One region of the Bacillus sp. SH7-1 genome, then DNA from elsewhere that is predicted to be linked to it. Evidence: riboswitches for the same ligand, from Rfam matches in the RefSeq annotation. Region 1 holds a riboswitch; the other holds the start of a gene.

Region 1 (10,403 bases):
AAGAACATGCTCATTACGATAAAACTAATAACTGCACCAATTAAATTAACCGTTAATCTCAAAGCCCATCCTTCAGGTTTTTCACGAAGCCATTTTAATACCATTCCAGTTTGAGAAAGTGTAAATGGAATAAATACACCTACTGCATATAACGGAATTAAATGTTCTGTTTGCCCTTGGAAAGCTACAATTAAAATAATCGATGCGATTCCAAGTATAATAATACCGTTTGAGTAACCTAGGCGGTCTCCTCTAATCGTAAACATTCTCGGTATAAACTTATCTTTTGCAAGGTTAACTGCTAATAGCGGAAATGCAGAATATCCTGTGTTAGCAGCGAGGATTAATATTAAAGCTGTTGTACCTTGTATGAAATAGTACATGAAATTACGTCCAAATGTTTGTTCAGCAATTTGAGAAACAACTGTTACTTCTTTACTTGGAGTAATTCCGTAATAATAAGCTAAGAAAACAATCCCTGAAAATAACACTGCAAGTAATGCTCCCATTGCAAGCAATGTTTTCGCTGCATTGTTAGGTGCAGGATCCTTAAAGTTTGGAATTGCGTTAGAGATTGCCTCTACACCTGTTAAAGCCGAACTACCCGATGCAAATGCTCGTAACAGTAAAAACAAACTAATTCCTGCAACCGGCGTTCCAATTGGCGTGTGTAAAGTCGGTGAAACGTGTCCCGTTAAAATATTATATATCCCTACACCAATTAATATAAATAGTGCTAAAACGAATAAATAAACAGGATATGCTAAAACGGAAGCTGATTCCGTTACCCCTCTTAAATTTAAAATAGTAATAAATATAACAAATATAATCGCAATGATTACATTATGTGCATGTAAACTAGGAAAAGCAGATGTTAGCGCATCTGTACCTGCAGACACACTTACCGCAACTGTTAAAATATAATCGACCAATAAAGATCCTCCAGCAATTAAGCCTGGATTCATTCCTAAATTTTCTTTTGATACAACATATGCGCCCCCGCCATGCGGATAAGCAAAAATAATTTGGCGATAAGATAAAATAAGGGCTGTCAATAATACTAATACCCCAACAGCTATCGGAATAGAATACCAATAAGCGATTGCTCCAAGACCTGCTAAAGCAATTAATATTTGCTCTGGACCGTAAGCAACCGATGATAAAGCGTCAGAAGACAAAATTGCTAACGCCTTCGTTTTATTGAGCTTTTGTTCTCCAAGCTCAGTTGATTTTAACGGTCTTCCAATTAAAAATCTTTTAATAGATGAAACCACTGCTGTCCACTCTCCAATAATTTTGTACGAACTTTTCTGCTAGTTACAGCGGATAAACTATTTCTTCAGAAAACAAAAAATGTCTACAAGCCATAACGAAATAGACTTGTAGACATTATATTTTTTGTCGCACAAGCTCCACCTTCCTTCTCAATATAACGCTTACGAGGTTAGCTGTCGGATTCGGGCCTATGAGTAGCCCTACCTTTTTCAAGGATTCACCCCATTGGATTAAGTATTAATCCATAAGAACGGGTCCCCCGCACCATGCGGTTTCAGCGATTTAGAAAATTGAAACTGTGGATTATAATACTCCTTTATTTTCAAAATGTAAACAAAAATTTTGAAAAAGAAAAAATTTAAAATGATTGCGCATAATCCGCCAGTAAATATACATAATGAATACTAAAAAATCGATAAAGGAGACCCATATGTCTAAAGAAAAGAAGCCTATTTTTTCCGATTCCTATTTAGATGCGTTAGCAAATGAGATTAATCAATTATACGGTAAACGTGAACAGGAAATAAATTTGACAGATAGAACGAAAAGAAATAAATAATTTGTCATAAAAAAAGAAAGCAATACACTTATATATTGCTTTCTTTTTTATTTTTTCATACATCCAATTCTATTGCTAATCTGTTTAAGGTCATTTCTTCATACACTTTCAAATTTTGATATACTGCTCCTAATAATGGTGCTTCTATAGAAAATTGTTCTGCTACATCTAGTAAATATCCTTGTAAGTGCTGCCCTTCAATAGACGAACCTTTTTCCATATCCCGCTGCATCGATGACTTCATATCATATGATATTTTATCAATTGTTTTCATATGTTCCTTGGCAATCTCAGCCTTAACTGGTGCCCCAATACATCTCATAATTTGCATGCATTCTTCAAATAAGCTTCGTATAAAATCACGTCCACCTTCGCTTTCACGGATTGGTCCTATTGGTGCACGCATTAATGTTGTCACACCTGACATTACAGTAATAAATAAATATTTATGCCACATATCTTGCGTAATACTTTCACTTAAAACAAAACTAGATTTCGTATCTGCAAATGCTTTAGAAATATGCTTTATTCTCTCTGAATCTTGAGACTTAATTTCTCCATACACAAGTCTGTTGGCAGCGCTAGTTTGTACAATTTCTCCTTGATCGTTTAACGTCGTCTCGATAAAGCATAAACCGCCAATTACTTTTTCCTCGCCGAATTCTTTTTGTAATTGTGATAAATGAGCGATACCATTTAACAATGGAATGATTACAGTATTTTCACCTACAAACGGCTTCAAATCTTGAATTGCCTCGTTTAAGTGGTACGCTTTTGTTGAAAATAAAATGACATCAAATGGAGAAGTTCTATCTTCTTTCGTTATTAATTTCGGTTGGAAGGAAAAATCCCCGTTAACACTGCGAATTACAAGCCCTCTTTCCTCCAATTGTTTTTTCCTTTTACTACGAACAAGAAACGTAACATCTTCTCCCTTTTCAACTAATCGGCCACCAAAAAAACCTCCGACTCCACCAGCTCCTAATACTAAAATCCGCATACTACATCCCCCTTTTCAAAATAAAAATTTATAACTTTTCGTATACATAACATTATACATGTCCCCTGCTAAATAAGCTGAATTTTCATTCTTACTCAAGTATAAAACAGTGGTTATTTTCAAATAAATTTGGGCATGTTGTTTTTATAGCATATACGGAAAGGAAACAATGTAAATGGAGGCAATACAAACAATCGAAGAAAAAGATGTAACAACAGCTATATTTCAATTTATATTCCCGTTTTCTTTTAAAACTGGGTACGAACAAAATATGTTCCCTTTCTTACAAAAAAATGATTTTCGCCCTTTTCGACTCGACCATCTTGAAAATGAAAATACATACTACGGAAAGTTTCAAGTTTCACATCAAAATATGGAAGCATACTATCTTTCATTTACAAATAAAATTCTATTTCCTCATTCAGAGCATCAAAAAGGATTGCAACGTTATTCAAAGGACCTTAACTTAACTGGACATTTAACAACAAACCTTATTTCAATTCCATTCAAGATACACTCTATTGATGTAACACTTTGCCCTTATGAGCTTGGCTTCTTAACAATTCGAACAGAAGTAAATACTGCTCCAAACATGACTTTATCTGAAGCAATCGAATTCGCCGCTCGCTTCCGTGTACTTGAAACTAAAAATGATACAACTGAGACTATTTGTATTGAATGTAACGGAAAAAAGTATTCCCAAGTGGAAAGATTCATTTTTGGTTATTTATTTCATGGCGTAACAGATTTCTTTGAGAAGAAGAGATTAAGAAGCTCTTACTTTCAAACCTTTCCTTTCTTTGAAGACCAAAGAATGTACGTTCAAACTTTATTATCTATAAAAGTAGATATAGAACTAAATGAAGTGGATGTGTATCGCACTTCCAGTCTTTCCGGATTAACAAGTGATGGCAAGGCTTATGTAAGTGCAAATAACCTTCCTTATATTCATAATTATTTAAAGCTGCACGCTTACCAGAGATGGGCACCCAATCGCTATTTCATAATGGAAGAACATATTTTTACATGTATTACAAACGAAGCTGACGATGCAATAGCTAAACTTGCGAGTCAAATGTACGGAGAATTTTATTACGCTTTATTATTAAATCTATTCCATAAAATTGTTTTATTAAAAATGGCAAACGCCTATGCTGAGCTAAATATTGAACAAGATACTAATGAAATAGAGAAATTAATTTATTCAATCAATTCGTTCACTGCTAATTATTTTTCTTTAGAATTAGTATCCCAATCACAAAGTGAAGATATTTTCTTCCGCTTAAGAAAACTTTTTAATATTGAGGTTCTATACTCGAACGCGAAACAAAATCTTGATAGTTTGTTTAAATATCAAGAAAATGTTGCCTCTAAAAAAGATAGCCTTTTATTATTAATTTTAACGCTCTATTCTGTAGTGGGCCAAATGTTAGGATTTACTATGATTGACCTTTTAAGAAACACCGACTCAAACAAAATATCGTCGCCACTTGAATTTTTCGCACTTTTAATAGCAATTAGCGGCATCGTCATTTCACTTATTTTAGGTGCGCAAGGGTTATATCAATGGGGTGTACAGCATAGAAGAAGAAAAGCATGGGTAAAACAAACAGTGTTGTCTGCTGTGAGAGAGAAAGATGATACGAAGTAAAGAAGGTTGTTTTTACATTGAAATACGTGGTGCGCTACAGTAAATGAAATTTTTATCAGCGATTTTTCGGATATATCGGCGCATCTCGAAATATATCGGCGATTTTTTAAATATATCAGCGCAACTCAAAATATATCGGCGATTTTCCAGATATATCGACTTGCCGACAGAAACCGACCAAAAGCTGAACCGGACAATATAAAAAGAGTACTCCAACATAAAGTTTGGAGTACCCTTTTTTATTACACGAATTCCACTTACTTCCCTGCTTCGATCTTCTCTAACGCAGCAGCTACTTGTTCTTCAGTTAATTCATGTTGTATTACGTAGCGGTTACGTGGGCTTACACGGCATTCATGAGAACATGCACGTAAATACTTCGCTTCGTTTTCTTCAGAACATAAAATTTTCTTGTTACATTCTGGATTTGAACAGTTTACATAGCGCTCACAAGGTTCACCTGTAAAGTGGTCTTTACCAACAATAACATGTTCTTTTTGGTTTACTGGTACAGCGATACGCTCATCGAACACGTAACATTGTCCATCCCAAAGCTCACCTTGTACTTCTGGGTCTTTTCCGTATGTTACAATTCCGCCATGAAGCTGACTTACATCTTCATATCCTTCTCGAACTAACCAACCAGAAAACTTCTCACAACGAATTCCACCTGTACAGTACGTTAAAATCTTTTTACCTTCAAGTGTTTCTTTATTTTCTCTAATCCAGTCTGGTAATTCACGGAATGATTCAATATCCGGTTTAATCGCACCTTTAAAGTGTCCTAAATCAAACTCATAATCATTTCGTGCATCAATGATAACTGTATCTTCTTGTTTCATTGCTTCATAAAAATCTTTTGGCTCTAAATACTTCCCAGTTATTTCGTGTGGATTAATGTCATCTTCTAGACGAAGTGTAACTAACTCTGGACGAGGACGTACGTGCATTTTCTTGAATGCGTGCCCTTCTTCTTCATCTATTTTAAATACGATACCGTCAAAACGTGGATCGTTGTTCATTGCTTCCATGTATTTCTCTGTTTGTTCTACAGTACCAGAACAAGTTCCGTTAATACCTTCTTTAGCTACAAGGATTCTTCCTTTTAACTCAAGTGAATTACAAAATTCTAAATGCTCTGCCGCAAATTCTTCTGGGTTTTCAATTGTTGTGTACATGTAATATAGTAATACTCTATATGGTTTTGTAGTTGCCAATGTATTTCTACCACCTATCTAAATTTTAAAATCATGTATAAGTTAACGTTCATATCAAAACATATATAATAAGAAAATGAATCCATTTTCTTCTCTTTATACTATTTTCTATAAGTTAACAAAAATAAAAAACAAGATTACACACCAAAATACTGTGGTTATGTTGTAATCCCAATATATTATATATCATACAAATGCAATTCCATCAATTAATATGCTGTATTATCGACTTTATGTTCACATAAATTTCAAAATTAGTCCTTTAATTCATTATGTTTCCCCACGTCATCATGCCATAAACTCCCAATTTTTTATAACATCACACCATTCATTGTATAAAGACATATAATTTGCACTAAGGAAACATTTATGTTCAAATAAAAATATCACCTAGTACATTTAAATGTATTGAAATAAACAATAAGAATACTTACAATAATTTCATCAAGTTAACATTTTAAAGGGGAAAACTACTATGAATAAAGATATATCAAAAGATGAACAAGTCCCTTCTCAAAGTACAACTGTTCAATCCGCACATTTAGCATTAAGCGGACAAACGAAAGGCTTAAAAAGACTATTACCATTCTTAGGTCCTGCTTTTATCGCTTCCGTCGCTTATATTGATCCTGGCAATTTCGCGACAAATATTGCCGCTGGATCACAATATGGATATTTATTACTCTGGGTAATTCTTGCTTCTAATTTAATGGCTGTATTAATCCAAACTTTATCCGCTAAATTAGGAATTGCTACAGGTAGAAACCTTCCTGAAATCGCTCGAGAAAACTTCCCAAAACCTGTTTCCATCGGTTTATGGATTCAAGGGGAGCTCGTTATTATGGCGACAGATTTAGCTGAATTTATTGGAGCGGCACTCGGATTGTACTTATTATTCGGGATTCCAATGTTACCAGCCGCTTTAATAACAGCTGCCGGATCATTTATTATTCTTGAATTTCAACGCAGAGGTTTCCGTCCATTAGAAGCTATTATAACAGGGATGATTTTTATCGTTGTTATCGCTTTTGGTGTACAAGTTTTCTACGCAAAACCGGAATTAAGCCCTTTACTTTCAGGGCTATTTATTCCAAAATTCCAAGGCGTGGATAGTATCTTATTAGCAGCTGGTATTTTAGGCGCGACAGTTATGCCACATGCAATATATTTACATTCCGCTTTAACGCAGCGCCGAGTAGTCGGAACAAATGATGAACAAAAGAAAAAGATTTTCCGCTTTGAGTTTATTGATATCATTATCGCAATGGTTATCGCTGGAGCAATTAATGCAAGCATGTTAATTGTTGCTGCTGCACTATTCTTTAAAAACGGCTTGCATGTTGAAGATCTTGATGTTGCTTTTAATCAATTTAGCAACTTAGTCGGTCCTGCATCCGCTGCTTTATTTGGAATCGGACTTTTATCAGCAGGTTTATCTAGCTCCTCAGTCGGTACAATGTCTGGTGACATTATCATGCAAGGATTCATTCGAATGCATATTCCGTTATACTTACGCCGATTTATTACAATGATTCCACCATTAGTTATTATCGCTTTAGGTGTAAATCCAACTTACGCTCTAGTCATGAGCCAAGTCGTCTTATCATTCGGTATTGCTTTTGCATTAGTACCACTTATTATGTTTACAAGTAGTAAAAAAATTATGGGTGTACTCGTTAATCACCGCATAACTACCTTTATCGCTTGGATCATTGCTGTACTTGTTATCATTTTAAATATTTTCTTACTGTATCAAACATTTGTAGGGTAATGAGAAAAGGTATTCCAAAAACTGGAATACCTTTTCTTAATGAAGTAAATCTCTTCTAATTACCTCTTATATATGTGCCTCTTTCCGGCATTATCGCACCTTTTTCAGTTTGAAAGTACAGTGGCAGTCCTTCCGCTAAAAACATACTTACCTTTGATGGATCCTTCCTTTGATGATGAATATGTAAATGGGGCTCACTTGAACTTCCTGAGTTACCGACTTGAGCAAGAATCTCTCCTTCATTTACACGTTGTCCTTCCCTCACTTTAATTGACCCTTGCTTTAAATGGGCAAGAATCAAAAATGTGCCTGTTTCATCTAGTCGTAAATAAATATGATTTCCGGCCATTGACTGAAAACCCTCCGATCCCGGAACTAAATCTTTTTCATCATTATTAATTGATACAACTGTTCCAGAAACTGGTGCCAGTACATCTGTACCGTATATCCCATACTCCTCTAACTTACTACTTTTCACTTCAGCAGGCGGGATAAGAATATCATATGCCCATCGTTCATTCGGTTTTATAACATGATAGTTCGTTTCTAACCGATCACCACCCCAGCCTACTAGTGCTCGTTCATTCAAAGGAAAGCGAACGACTACTTTAGGAGTCATAGACTGTACATCTGCTGGGTAAGCAAGTCCGCCTATGTTAGCGAACCATCCTAAGGGCCAAGCCCCTATTATAGAGAAAAGAACTATGAAGAGTAGTGTTCTATCTATTCGCTTTCTGAAAATGCCTTTCCACACAAATAGTAATACTGACGCTATCAAAATAAAGATTGATACTAAGCTAAACGCTTGTATACTCCACCAAAAAACGACTGATATAACACCATCCATTAAATAAACTACACTCCAACTTGTAATTAAAAAAACTACTAAAATTACTAATACGTATTTCTTCCACATGTTGTATCCCTACTCTCCTATCTTTGTTCTACATGATACGATGTGAAAATTACGACATATAAAAGAAATACTTACGACTTTCTTACAATTCTTTATAATGTGGTAAAACGATGGTGAAAACAGTTTCTTTCTCGTTACTGCGCACAGTGATATCCCCTTTATGAAGCTCTGCTATACTTTTCGCAATTGCAAGCCCCATTCCTTTTCCACCCGTATAAGAGCTACGTGATTTTTCACCACGATAAAACTTCTCAAAAACGTAAGGAAGGTTCTTATTCGGAATACATTGTCCCAAATTTTTAATTTCTATTTCAACACTCATATCTCTTTTAGAAACTTGAATAAAAATCTCCTTTCCATCTTTCCCGTACATAATACTATTACTAATTACATTTTCGAATAACCTCACCATAAGCGCTACATCCATTTCCACATGTAACTCCTTATCACCTTTAATACAAAAGCTCATATCGGCATCATCTAGTTGTGGTACAAAATCAATCATGATTTGTTCAATGAACGCTTTCATATGTACTACACTCTTATGTAATTCGATCTCTCTATAATTTATTTGACAGTATTCTAATAAATCATCTACTTGATTTTTTAATTCATAACTTTTTCGCTTTAATATACTTACATATTGCTCGCATTCTTCTATATTTGAATGAAGTCTATTGCCTAATAGATCCGCGTAACCGATTAGAGATGTTACAGGCGTTCGTAAATCATGTGAAATATTACTAATCATTTCATTTTTCATTTCCTGTGATTTTTTTTCATTCTCGATAGCCTCTTTTAAACTTTTCGCCATTCTATTAACATTCGTCGCTAATTCACCAATCTCGTCATTTTTTGAAATAGGTATATGGATTTCCAAATTGCCATTACTTATTTCCTTCACGTTCTTATTAATTTCAGATAATCTATTCATCATTGTTTTTGTCATAAATGCAAAGTATGTCGTAGTAAAAATCAAAAAAACTATAAAATATAAAAATGAATATTTTTCTTCTAATGAATTAGCACGACTATATATATTTCCAATTAACATTTGAAACGCTATTATACTTACAATTGCTAACAAGATGCTACATATAAATGCGATAAAAAACTTAACTCTAATGCCTTGTAATGATTTAATCTTCAATTTTATATCCTACTCCCCAAACATTTTGAATAAACTCCGGTTCTTTTGGATTCTCTTCAATTTTATTTCTTAATCTTGCAATATGAACCATTACTGTATTATTACTTTCATATGCCCTTTCTTTCCAAACACTCTCATATATTTCTTCAATAGTAAACACACGATTCTTTGCAGCTGCCATTAAGTACAAAATATCATATTCAGTTTTCGTAAGATTGATTGTTTCTCCATATAGCATTACTGTTCTTGACACTTCATCTAATTCTAAACCTCTAATGTTTATCTTCTTTTCTATTACTTGGATAGCATTTTGATTGAAATATGTATACCTTCTTAATTGAGCTTTCACTCTTGCTATAAATTCAATTGTACTGAACGGCTTCACAATATAATCATCTGCTCCAGTACTCAATCCAATTACCTTATCTATATCTGATGATTTCGCGCTTAAAAACATAATTGGTAAACTATGTTTCTCTCTAATTCTTCTACACAATTCTATCCCATCCATTTGCGGCATCATAATATCCAAAATAGCAAGTTGAATACTGTTATTATTTATTATTTCTAAAGCCTCTTCTCTATTATGAGCACTAAAAACTTTAAAACCTTCTTGCATTAAATTCACATGAACAAATCGAACAATATCTTTATCATCATCTACAATTAAAATTGAGTTTTTCTCCATATGTAAACCTCTTTTTGTAATTTATTCCACAATCAATTTTATCATATATCAAAATCATACTTCTCTATTGAATAATCTTTATTTTCAGACTAAATTATATAATAACAACACATTTTAGTTTCAGAAGAAATGGAGTGAAAGCATGTTTCCTATATTGAAAACCGACCGACTCATTT
Region 2 (10,403 bases), on a different contig from region 1:
GTACATGGAACTAACACTTATTTGTGTTGGAGAAGAAAGCAAGGTAAATAGTTTAAGAGATTTAGTAGCATTTCAACATGAGTTAATTATTTTTACAGCAAATGAAGAGATAGCGGCTGAAGTTAGGGATTGTGGATTTGATTGGACGTATAGTTGTAGCAAGGAGCAGGATTTTACTAGTATTTGTGAGTGTGTTAAGAAGGTGATTTTACTAGGGGATGAGCTTCAAATCGTTAGCTTCTTCACAGAACACATCCGCTTTTCTTTTCAAGCACCTATTACTGTTGTTACAAGGAATAAACGATATCCAGCAAGGCTCTATGAAACAATTGGAGCTACATTTGTCGTGTTTACGAATTGTGATAATATTTCTTTTTTATTTTTTGAATAGGGCGGAGGAAAAGAAGATGAAGGTGTTGTTACTAGGAGATATAGCAAATCGTTGGGCGGTATCAGTAGATCGAGTTCAAGAATTGGTGGTGCTCGATCCTATTTTTCCAAGGCCCTATATCATATTGCCGTCAAAAGACGCTTTATATTTAAAAACAGATGTTATCGAATATGAGCAGTTACATGCAGAATTGTCACAAGTTTATATTCGCGGGAGAAATTTACGTGCTTTTTTACGAGGAGAATAAATAGTGTATGAAAAAAGAGCGAATGCGAGGTGCAACAAGCTATGCACTTCATGTCATTCGCTCTTTTTATTTCGTATTTAAAAGGTTATTTCTGTGAAAAAGAAAGAAAAGACGAGAAAACAGGTGAAAGAATATTAATAACACTCAATGTAAGCGTTTAAATAGATGGATATTTTCTTATTTTCAGTAATTTTCCTCTTTACAAGTTAAATATAGAGGAGTATATTTACTCTCATAAATCATTCATAAAATTTCCAAAAAAACCTAAAATCGCTGAGTTCCAGAAATGGAGCGGGGGAACCAATTTTGTGCATCGTCACTTGGGGTGAATCTTTCAGTTTTGAAAGTAGGGCTACTCTTTAGGCCCGAATCCGACAGCTAACCTCGTAAGCGTTTAGAGAGGAGGTTTACTTTGTGTTGTTCATTTCGAACACTAAGTAGAGCTTAGTGTTCTTTTTTTGATAATCTGATGGTAAATTTTTACAGTAGGGAGAGGGATAGCTATGTTAGATGTTGTAATGATCGGAATTTTTGTTGTGTTAGTCGCATCGATGGCAAGTCTTGCAAGTTGGTCAGATAAAGTTGTGAAAGAAGGGAAGCAATCATGACGATTGCCTTATCGGTTATTGTTGCAGTAATTACGGTGTACTTAGTGTATGCATTATTAAATCCGGAAAAGTTTTAATTAGGGGGAGTCATTCATTATGATCTGGGTCGCAGTTGTTATTACAATGCTATTGTTTATTCTTGTGGCAAAGCCAACGGGAATTTATTTAGAGAAAGCCTTTCAAGGTAGCAAAAAGCTAGATCAAGTATTCGGGCCTTTTGAAAAACTTATTTTTAAAATTACGGGTGTAAAAGAATACAATCAAACGTGGAAACAGTACGCACTATCATTAGTTTTATTAAATGGATTTATGATTGTTGTCGTATATTTCATTTTCAGACTACAAGGAGTATTGCCATTAAATCCAGCACACATTGAAGGAATGGAGCCCACACTCGCTTTTAATACAGCAATTAGTTTTATGGCTGATACAAATTTACAGCATTATAGCGGTGAAAATGGTTTATCGTATTTATCACAATTAATTGGGATTACATTTTTAATGTTTGCAGCACCGGCAACGACATTAGCACTCGTTATGGCATTTATAAGAGGGCTCGCTGGAAAAGAACTCGGTAACTTTTTCGTTGATTTTACAAGAGCGTTAACGAGAGTATTTCTTCCTATCGCATTTATTGCGGCGCTAGTCTTTGTCGCACTTGGTGTACCACAAACGTTAGACGGTGCAGTTACAGCACAAACAATCGATGGGGCAAAGCAAAATATATTACGCGGGCCAGTTGCATCATTTGTTTCCATTAAGGAACTTGGAAATAACGGCGGTGGATTTTTCGGAGCAAACTCTACGCACCCTTTTGAAAATCCAGGGCAAATGAGTAATATTTTGCAAATGATGCTTATGATGTTATTGCCAACAGCACTACCATTCACGTACGGACGAATGGTAGGAAATAAAAAACAAGGACGTATTCTTTTCGTTTCACTATTCATGGTGTTTTTACTAGGGTTTATAACGATTACGACATCTGAACTAAACGGGAATCCGGCATTAAATGGAATGGGTATTGAACATATACAAGGAAGTACAGAAGGAAAAGAAGTAAGGTTCGGAACAGTATTTTCTTCCCTTTATGCGACTGTAACGACAGCTGCTGAAACAGGGGCTGTTAATACGATGCATGATACGTTAACACCAATTGGTGGATTAGTTCCACTTGTAAATATGATGTTAAATACAGTATATGGCGGCGTTGGAGCAGGTTTTGTGAACATTATTATGTATGCGATTATCGCAGTCTTTATATCTGGATTGATGGTTGGACGGACACCAGAATTTTTAGGTAAGAAAATTGAAGGTAAGGAAATGAAATTAATTGCGGTAACGATACTATTTCATCCACTGCTTATTTTAGGATTTTCAGCATTAGCACTTTCAACAAGTTTAGGAACGGATGCTATTTCTCATTCCGGTTTCCACGGTTTGACGCAAGTGGTATATGAATATACATCGTCAGCTGCGAATAACGGATCTGGATTTGAAGGATTAGCGGATAATACACCGTTTTGGAATATTACAACTGGTTTAGTTATGTTTTTAGGTCGCTATTTCAGTTTAATTACAATGCTAGCTGTGGCAGCTTCATTGAAAGAAAAGACGGTTGTACCAGAAACAGTCGGAACGTTCCGTACGGATAATAGTTTATTTGGCGGCATTTTCATCGGAACAATTGTAATTGTCGGTGCATTAACATTCTTCCCGATGTTAGTACTTGGTCCAATTGCAGAATTTCTTACATTGAAGTAATGGAGGGTAAATGATGAGACCGGTAGTAGTAAAAGAAAAAAGAGTAAATGAATCACAAATACATGCTGTAGAAGATGAGGTTAGACAAGCGAAAACGATGGATCGTGATATCGTGACACATGCGATGAAACAATCCTTTGCGAAATTGAGTCCGAAAGTCATGATAAAGAATCCAATTATGTTTGTTGTGGAAATTGGATTTATCATTACGTTCATTTTATCGTTTCTTCCAAGTAGTTCCAGTAGTGTACCAGGATGGTTTAATATAACAGTTTCTCTCATTCTATTATTTACAGTTTTATTTGCTAACTTTGCAGAAGCGTTAGCGGAAGGGCGGGGGAAAGCGCAAGCCGATTCTTTAAAACAGTCGAAGAAAGATGTGTTTGCAAATGTTGTAAAAGAAAATGGAGACATCGCTCAAGTTTCAGCAACCGATCTTAGAAAAGGTGACGTTGTTATTGTAAAACAAGGAGAAATGATTCCAAGTGATGGGGAAGTCATAAAAGGATTAGCATCTGTTGATGAATCTGCGATTACAGGGGAATCAGCTCCTGTAATAAAAGAAGCGGGCGGTGATTTTTGTTCCGTGACAGGTGGAACGATGGTTGTAAGTGACGAGATTACGATTGTCATTACGAGTAATCCTGGTGAATCATTTATTGATAAAATGATTTCGTTAGTAGAAGGGGCTGCGCGTCAAAAAACGCCGAATGAGATTGCTTTAAATACAGTATTAACGAGTTTAACGCTTATTTTCTTAATCGTTGTTGTGACGCTGCCGATTTTTACAAATTATTTAGGATTTCAAATTGATACAGCTGTACTTGTAGCGTTGTTAGTTTGTTTAATTCCAACGACAATTGGTGGATTATTATCAGCGATTGGTATTGCCGGGATGGACCGCGTGACAAAGTTTAATGTGTTAGCAATGTCGGGTAAAGCAGTAGAAGCTGCGGGCGATATTAATACAATTATTTTAGATAAAACGGGTACGATTACTTTCGGGAACCGAATGGCTCATACATTATTACCTGTAGGAAATGAAACGATTGAGCAAGTTGGAAAGTGGGCTGCAATTGGCTCAGTTTTAGATGAAACACCAGAAGGTCGATCGGTTATTGAATATGTAAAAACGAAATCGATATCATATAATCGAGAAATTGCAGAACAAGGTGAGTTTGTTCCGTTTAAAGCAGAAACGAGAATGAGTGGTGTTGATTTACAGGACGGAACGAAAGTGAGAAAAGGTGCTGTAGGTAGCGTAATTGAATGGGTTCAGTCACAAGGTGGAACGATTCCGAAAGATGTAAATCAAAAAGCAGATTTCATTTCAAAAGAGGGCGGAACACCACTTGTAGTTGCAGTGGATAATCGTATTTACGGTTTAATTTATTTAAAGGATACAGTAAAACCTGGTATGCGTGAACGTTTTGAACAATTACGCCAAATGGGGATTAAAACGGTTATGTGTACAGGGGATAACCCATTAACAGCAGCAACAATTGCAAAAGAAGCTGGAGTAGATGAATTTGTTGCTGAGTGCAAACCAGAAGATAAAATTGCGGTTATTAAAGCAGAGCAAGATAAAGGAAAACTCGTAGCGATGACAGGTGATGGTACAAATGATGCGCCGGCATTAGCGCAGGCTGACGTTGGATTAGCGATGAATAGTGGTACAACAGCTGCGAAAGAAGCAGCGAATATGATTGATTTAGATTCGAATCCAACGAAGATTATTGAGGTAGTAGGAATCGGTAAGCAATTGTTAATGACACGCGGTGCTTTAACGACGTTTAGTATTGCAAACGATATTGCAAAATATTTTGCAATCATTCCAGCGATGTTTACACTTGCGATTCCGCAAATGGAAGCATTAAACATTATGAAACTAACATCACCACTGTCAGCGATTTTATCAGCATTAATATTTAATGCAGTTATTATTCCATTACTCATTCCATTGGCGATGAAAGGTATCGCATATAAACCGATGAGTTCGAATGCACTACTTGGCCGAAACCTACTTATTTATGGGCTTGGCGGAGTGATTGTACCGTTCATTGGAATTAAAGTAATTGATATGATTGTCGGCTTGTTTATATAAGGAAGAGGGGAAAGAGATGGCGAAGAAACAAAGTATACTATCACCAATCATCCGTATTACTTTTACATTTTTAGTGTTGTGCGGACTTGTATATCCGCTTATTGTTACTGGTATTGCACAAGCAGTAATGAAGGATAATGCGGATGGAAGTCTAATATATAATGATAAAAATGAAGTGATTGGTTCTAAATTAATCGGTCAAAATTTCACAGATCCACGTTATTTTCATGGGCGCGTTTCTAGTATTGAATATAAAGCAGAAGCATCTGGTTCAAATAACTATGCACCGTCTAATCCAGATTTAGAGAAACGAGTAGAGAAAAGTATTGAAGAGTGGAAGAAACAAAACCGGGCCGTACCAGTTAAAGAAGTGCCAATCGATTTAGTGACGAATTCAGGTTCAGGGCTTGATCCTGACATTAGTCCGAAGGCAGCTTCCGTGCAGGTAGAGCGCATCTCTAAAATAACGAATATTCCGAAAGAAATGCTAAATCAATTGATTAAAGATCAAACGGAAGGCGCGGCACTTGGTTTATTTGGAGAAGATCGCGTGAACGTCTTAAAGTTAAATTTAGAATTACAGAAACTAATGAAATAGTAACAGTGCTACCTCAATCTAACGGATTGAGGTAGCGTTGTTTCAAAAGAAAGGTTGTGAATGTTTTGTATGCAGATGACTATAAACCAACTTTTCAAAGGCGAACACCAGAAGAGTATTTAGAATATATTCGTCAGCAAAATCGCGGGAAGTTAAAGCTGTACGTGGGGGCTGCTCCAGGAGTAGGGAAAAGTTATAAAATGCTACTTGATGCTAGAGAGATGAAAAAGGACGGTATGGATATTGTAATTGGTTTAATTGAAACGCACGGGAGAAAAGAGACGGAAGACGCAATTACTAATTTAGAAAAAGTTCCTTTAAAAGAAATAGAGTATAAAGGAAAAGTATTTTATGAACTTGATGTGGAAGGAATTATAAAACGTGCACCGCAAGTCGTTGTTGTGGATGAACTCGCGCATAGTAATATTCCTGGATCTAAAAATAAGAAACGTTATATGGATGTACAGGAATTGCTAGATGGAGGTATATCCGTATTATCAGCGTTTAATATTCAACATTTAGAAAGTGTTCATGACATTGTAGCTCAAATTACGAATGTTAAAGTGCGAGAACGTATTCCGGATTTTATTTTGCAAAAAGCAAATGAAATTCAGCTCGTTGATGCAACACCGGAAGTATTAAGGAAGAGATTAATAGATGGAAAGATATATAAGGAAGAAAAAATTCAACAAAGCTTACAAAATTTCTTTACGCTCAATAATTTAGGGGCACTAAGAGAATTGTCACTTCGTGAAGTTGCCGATGATATGGACGAGAAAATTAGCCAAACAGTAATAGAACCGATTGGCGTAAAAGAAAAAATTCTTGTTTGTGTACAATACAGCTCAACAGCGGAGAAATTAATAAGACGAGGATGGCGCATGGCTGATCGGTTAAACGCTGAATTGTATGTATTAAATGTTGAAAGAGAAAATATAGACTCTCTTTCAGCAGGTAAAAAACAAACAATTGAAGAGTGGAAGTCGCTCACGAATCAATTTGATGCAAGTTTTGTGTTAGAAGAGGCGAAAGGGAGAAAGCCAGCAGATGTTATTATTGAAGTTGCGAAAAGATTACAAGTAACGCAAATTTTATTGGGGCAATCGGCAAGAACAAGGTGGGAAGAAATAAGAAAAGGCTCGATTGTAAATGAGATTATGAGACAAACGAAGCATATTGATATTCATATTGTTGCGGATCAACGAGCGTAAAATAGAGACCATCTGTAGGTCTCTATTTTACTTTTTGTGTGGCGGGGAAGCGTAGCATTTTCATCGCATATAAGATTATGATTAGAAACATAATTGCACCTAGGAAGAAAATCCAAAAGTAGTTTTGATTAAATAAAAGAAATCCACCTACAAGTGGTCCTGTGCTCATACCGAGATAGCGGATGAAGTTGTACATACCGATAGCAGTTGCACGTTCTTGTATGAATTCTTCCGTTAATAAAGTAGTGTGAGTTGGCATAGACAGTCCCATACTAAAACCGTATAAAGAGGTAACGATAATGATGAATGGAATGTTGATGCTATATGTGAAAGAGAATAAAGTGACACATATAATATTGAAGAAACTAGTAATGAATAAAGTTTGCTTTGTTGTGAGGCGCTTTTGCAAAAACTTGTAGCAATAACTTCCTAACATAATAGAAAGGGACATCGGTACAAACATAAGGCCAATTTCACTTGCAGTTAAATGAAATGAATTTGTTAAAATACTCGGTAAAAAAACGAGAAAGCAAAAGTAAATACAAAATTGAATAAAGCCAATAAGAGTAATAGAAAATCCAGTAGTATTTTTTAAGATACGCCAGTAATTCTTTTTTGCTTGCGGTTGCTTAATTACAGTTGGTTTTGTTTCTGGAAGTAGTGAGATATTTATAATTAATAAGAGAATGCCAAGCGTAGATAAAAACAGAAATACGGATAAGTGACCATTTATACTGCCGAGATAACCACCAATGAGGGGACCAATCGCAGGTGCGAGAGCAAGTAACATTTGATAAAGGCTCATTGCTTCTCCGCGTTCTTTTCCTTCAAATAAATCGCCGATAATCGTTGCTGCGACTACAGGTATAGCCGCTATTCCTATAGCTTGAACAGTTCTAAAGAATAGAAATAAATAAATGTTCGCTGAAAAAGCACATCCAATTGAACCAATTGTACTAATGATTAAACTAGGAATAAGGACAGACTTTCTTCCTTTTGTATCAATTAAAGGCCCATATACGAGCTGCATAATTGCAAGAACGAGTGTGAAAAGTGAAACTGTTACATTTACAAGATAAAAAGAAGTATGAAAAGAACCTTGAATCATGGGCAAGATAGGTGTGTAAATATTTTGAGCGAAGGAACCGAGTAAGGCGCTAATACAGATAACATATAAAATGAAATTTAGTTTGGATTTTTTCATCGTGTTAACCTCCTTTTTGATTTAGTTTCCTTGGAAACTAAATTTATTTTAACATGTTTTTCTCACTTGTAAATATGAAAAAATGATTTTAAAATGGTATATAGTTAAATTGTTTCTTTGGAAACTTAGGGGGCGAACGGATTGGATTATGCAACGAAACAAATGGAAATACTTTCGGACATTCGTACACTTTTGCATAAAAAAGAAGAACATTTGAAAGGACAAAATGAGAAGTTTCTTCGTGAGACAGGTGTAAGTGGTATGTCTTTATCTGAGTTACATGTAATCGAGTGTATCGGGAAAAATGGTCTGATGAATGTAACGGCAATTACGATAGAAATGGGAATGACGAAGGGCGCAATCTCTAAAATTTGTACAAAGTTGTTTCAAAAGCAATTCGTTGAGAAGATACAAATGTTAGATAATCAAAAAGAAATTTTTTTCCGCTTAACGGAAAGCGGAAATGAAATATATAAAGCTCATGATAAATTGCATAAACAAGCTGAAGAAAAGTGGCTGTTACTTTTAGATGGATATACGAAAGAAGAGCAAGACTTTATTCAAAGGTTTATAAAGGATGTCTCCGATCATTTGGAAATATAATTGGAAGAAAAAACTCCTTCATTTCAAGCCGTTTGAATATAATTTCTAAAAGAACTCATATATAATAGAAAAAGATACTTAACATAGTGAATAGTTAAAGAGTCAATATATAAAGAGGAGAGAATAACATGCTTGAAAATACGGGGTTAGTATTAGAAGGCGGCGGGATGCGTGGTGTATATACGGGCGGGATACTAGAATACTTTATGGAACAAGATTTATATTTTCCATATGTAATCGGTGTATCAGCTGGTGCTTGTCATGCAGCGTCGTATCTTTCCAGACAAAGAAATAGAAATAAAACGGTCAATATTGACTATGTATCACATCCAAAGTATTTATCGTATAAAAACTTATGGAGAAAACGTCAGTTATTTGATATGGATTTCATTTTTCATGAAATACCAGAAAAGCATGTGCCGTTTGATTTTGAAACATACTTTAATAGTCCCGAACGCTTTCTTGTAGGAACAACGGATTGTGAAACAGGACAGTCTGTTTATTTTGAAAAAGAGGGAACGAATGATGATGCGCTAAATTTATTACAAGCGTCTAGCTCATTACCTTTCATTGCACCAGTAGTAAATTACCGTGGTAAGCAATTATTAGATGGCGGGATTTCTGATCCAATTCCAGTTCGAAAAGCACAGGAGGATGGATTTAAAAAATCAGTCGTTATTTTGACGAGAAATCATGGTTATGCAAAAAAGAAATCAAAATTTGGCTGGGTTGCAGCGAAAGCTTATAAAAAATATCCGAACCTTGTTAACACAATGCTAAATCGTTATGAAGTGTATAATGAAACACTTCACTACATTGAAAAAGAAGAGCAAGCGGGTAATTTATTTGTTATTCGTCCAGAAGTGCCGCTTCAAGTAGATCGTATGGAAAAAGATGCGATAAAACTACAAAGTTTATATGAGCAAGGTTATGAAGATGCAAAGAGACAATTTGCAGATTTACAGGCGTTCTTGCAAAAATAAGTATTAGGCTGCAGAGAAGAAATTCTATGCAGCCTTTTTTATTATTGGTTTCAATGCCGAATGTTGGTTATACACGTTTTTAGGTTATGGTATAATATGGATAAAAGTATGTGGAGAGGTGATACATATGGAAAATGTATATAAAGGACTTAGACATACTGGATTTATCATGATGCTTATTTTTGGTGGTGTATTTTTACTTCGCTGGTTTATTCATGATGAAATGTTATTAGATCAATTTATTGGTTTTAGTGTGGGCATAGTAATGGTTATTTCATCAGTTTTCATTCAAAAGTGCAGTAAAGAATTACAGGTAGAATAGAAATATTAAAAGGTTATAAGCTTCTTCATATTTTGGCGGGAGCGTTATAGTTTGAATGATTGTTGTAAAAGAAAAGTAGAGCATCGAATTTCGATGCTCTACTTTTTTAATGTGGTAAGAAAATCAATTGATAAGCAAACAAAATTCCAAATACATATACAAGTGGGTGAACAGAACGAAATTTACCTTTTGCCACTTTCATAAGTGGGTATGAAATAAATCCAAGTGCAATACCTGTTGAGATACTTGATGTAAGTGGCATGCTTAAGATTACTAAAAATGCTGGGAATGATTCATCAAATGCATCCCAATCAATGTGGCGAACAGAGCCCATCATAAGACTACCAACGATAATTAATGATGGTGCA

The links. Region 1 has a riboswitch for cyclic di-AMP ahead of DN390_RS20490 (APC family permease). Riboswitches for the same ligand answer to the same signal wherever they lie in the genome.
Region 2: it holds a riboswitch for cyclic di-AMP, as region 1 does, so the genes downstream of both, DN390_RS06175 (SipW-dependent-type signal peptide-containing protein) here and DN390_RS20490 (APC family permease) in region 1, are expected to answer to the same signal.

What each region holds. Positions count from the first base shown of each region.
Region 1 is NZ_QNUD01000026.1:69,359-79,761, forward strand. Features, by position in the region: gene DN390_RS20490 (APC family permease) at 1-1,274, opposite strand, end outside; cyclic di-AMP (ydaO/yuaA leader) riboswitch at 1,419-1,565, opposite strand; gene DN390_RS31245 (hypothetical protein) at 1,706-1,834, shown strand; gene panE (2-dehydropantoate 2-reductase) at 1,890-2,834, opposite strand; gene DN390_RS20500 (hypothetical protein) at 3,010-4,485, shown strand; gene trhO (oxygen-dependent tRNA uridine(34) hydroxylase TrhO) at 4,743-5,702, opposite strand; gene DN390_RS20510 (Nramp family divalent metal transporter) at 6,178-7,473, shown strand; gene DN390_RS20515 (M23 family metallopeptidase) at 7,529-8,389, opposite strand; gene DN390_RS20520 (sensor histidine kinase) at 8,472-9,539, opposite strand; gene DN390_RS20525 (response regulator transcription factor) at 9,529-10,227, opposite strand; gene DN390_RS20530 (GNAT family N-acetyltransferase) at 10,370-10,403, shown strand, end outside.
Region 2 is NZ_QNUD01000006.1:105,821-116,223, reverse strand. Features, by position in the region: gene DN390_RS06185 (hypothetical protein) at 5-391, shown strand; gene DN390_RS06180 (hypothetical protein) at 408-638, shown strand; cyclic di-AMP (ydaO/yuaA leader) riboswitch at 900-1,045, shown strand; gene DN390_RS06175 (SipW-dependent-type signal peptide-containing protein) at 1,142-1,246, shown strand; gene kdpF (K(+)-transporting ATPase subunit F) at 1,243-1,323, shown strand; gene kdpA (potassium-transporting ATPase subunit KdpA) at 1,343-3,010, shown strand; gene kdpB (potassium-transporting ATPase subunit KdpB) at 3,024-5,114, shown strand; gene kdpC (K(+)-transporting ATPase subunit C) at 5,131-5,712, shown strand; gene kdpDN (KdpD-like non-kinase potassium sensor) at 5,769-6,923, shown strand; gene DN390_RS06145 (MFS transporter) at 6,946-8,127, opposite strand; gene DN390_RS06140 (MarR family transcriptional regulator) at 8,269-8,730, shown strand; gene DN390_RS06135 (patatin-like phospholipase family protein) at 8,859-9,713, shown strand; gene DN390_RS06130 (hypothetical protein) at 9,841-10,035, shown strand; gene DN390_RS06125 (NCS2 family permease) at 10,142-10,403, opposite strand, start outside.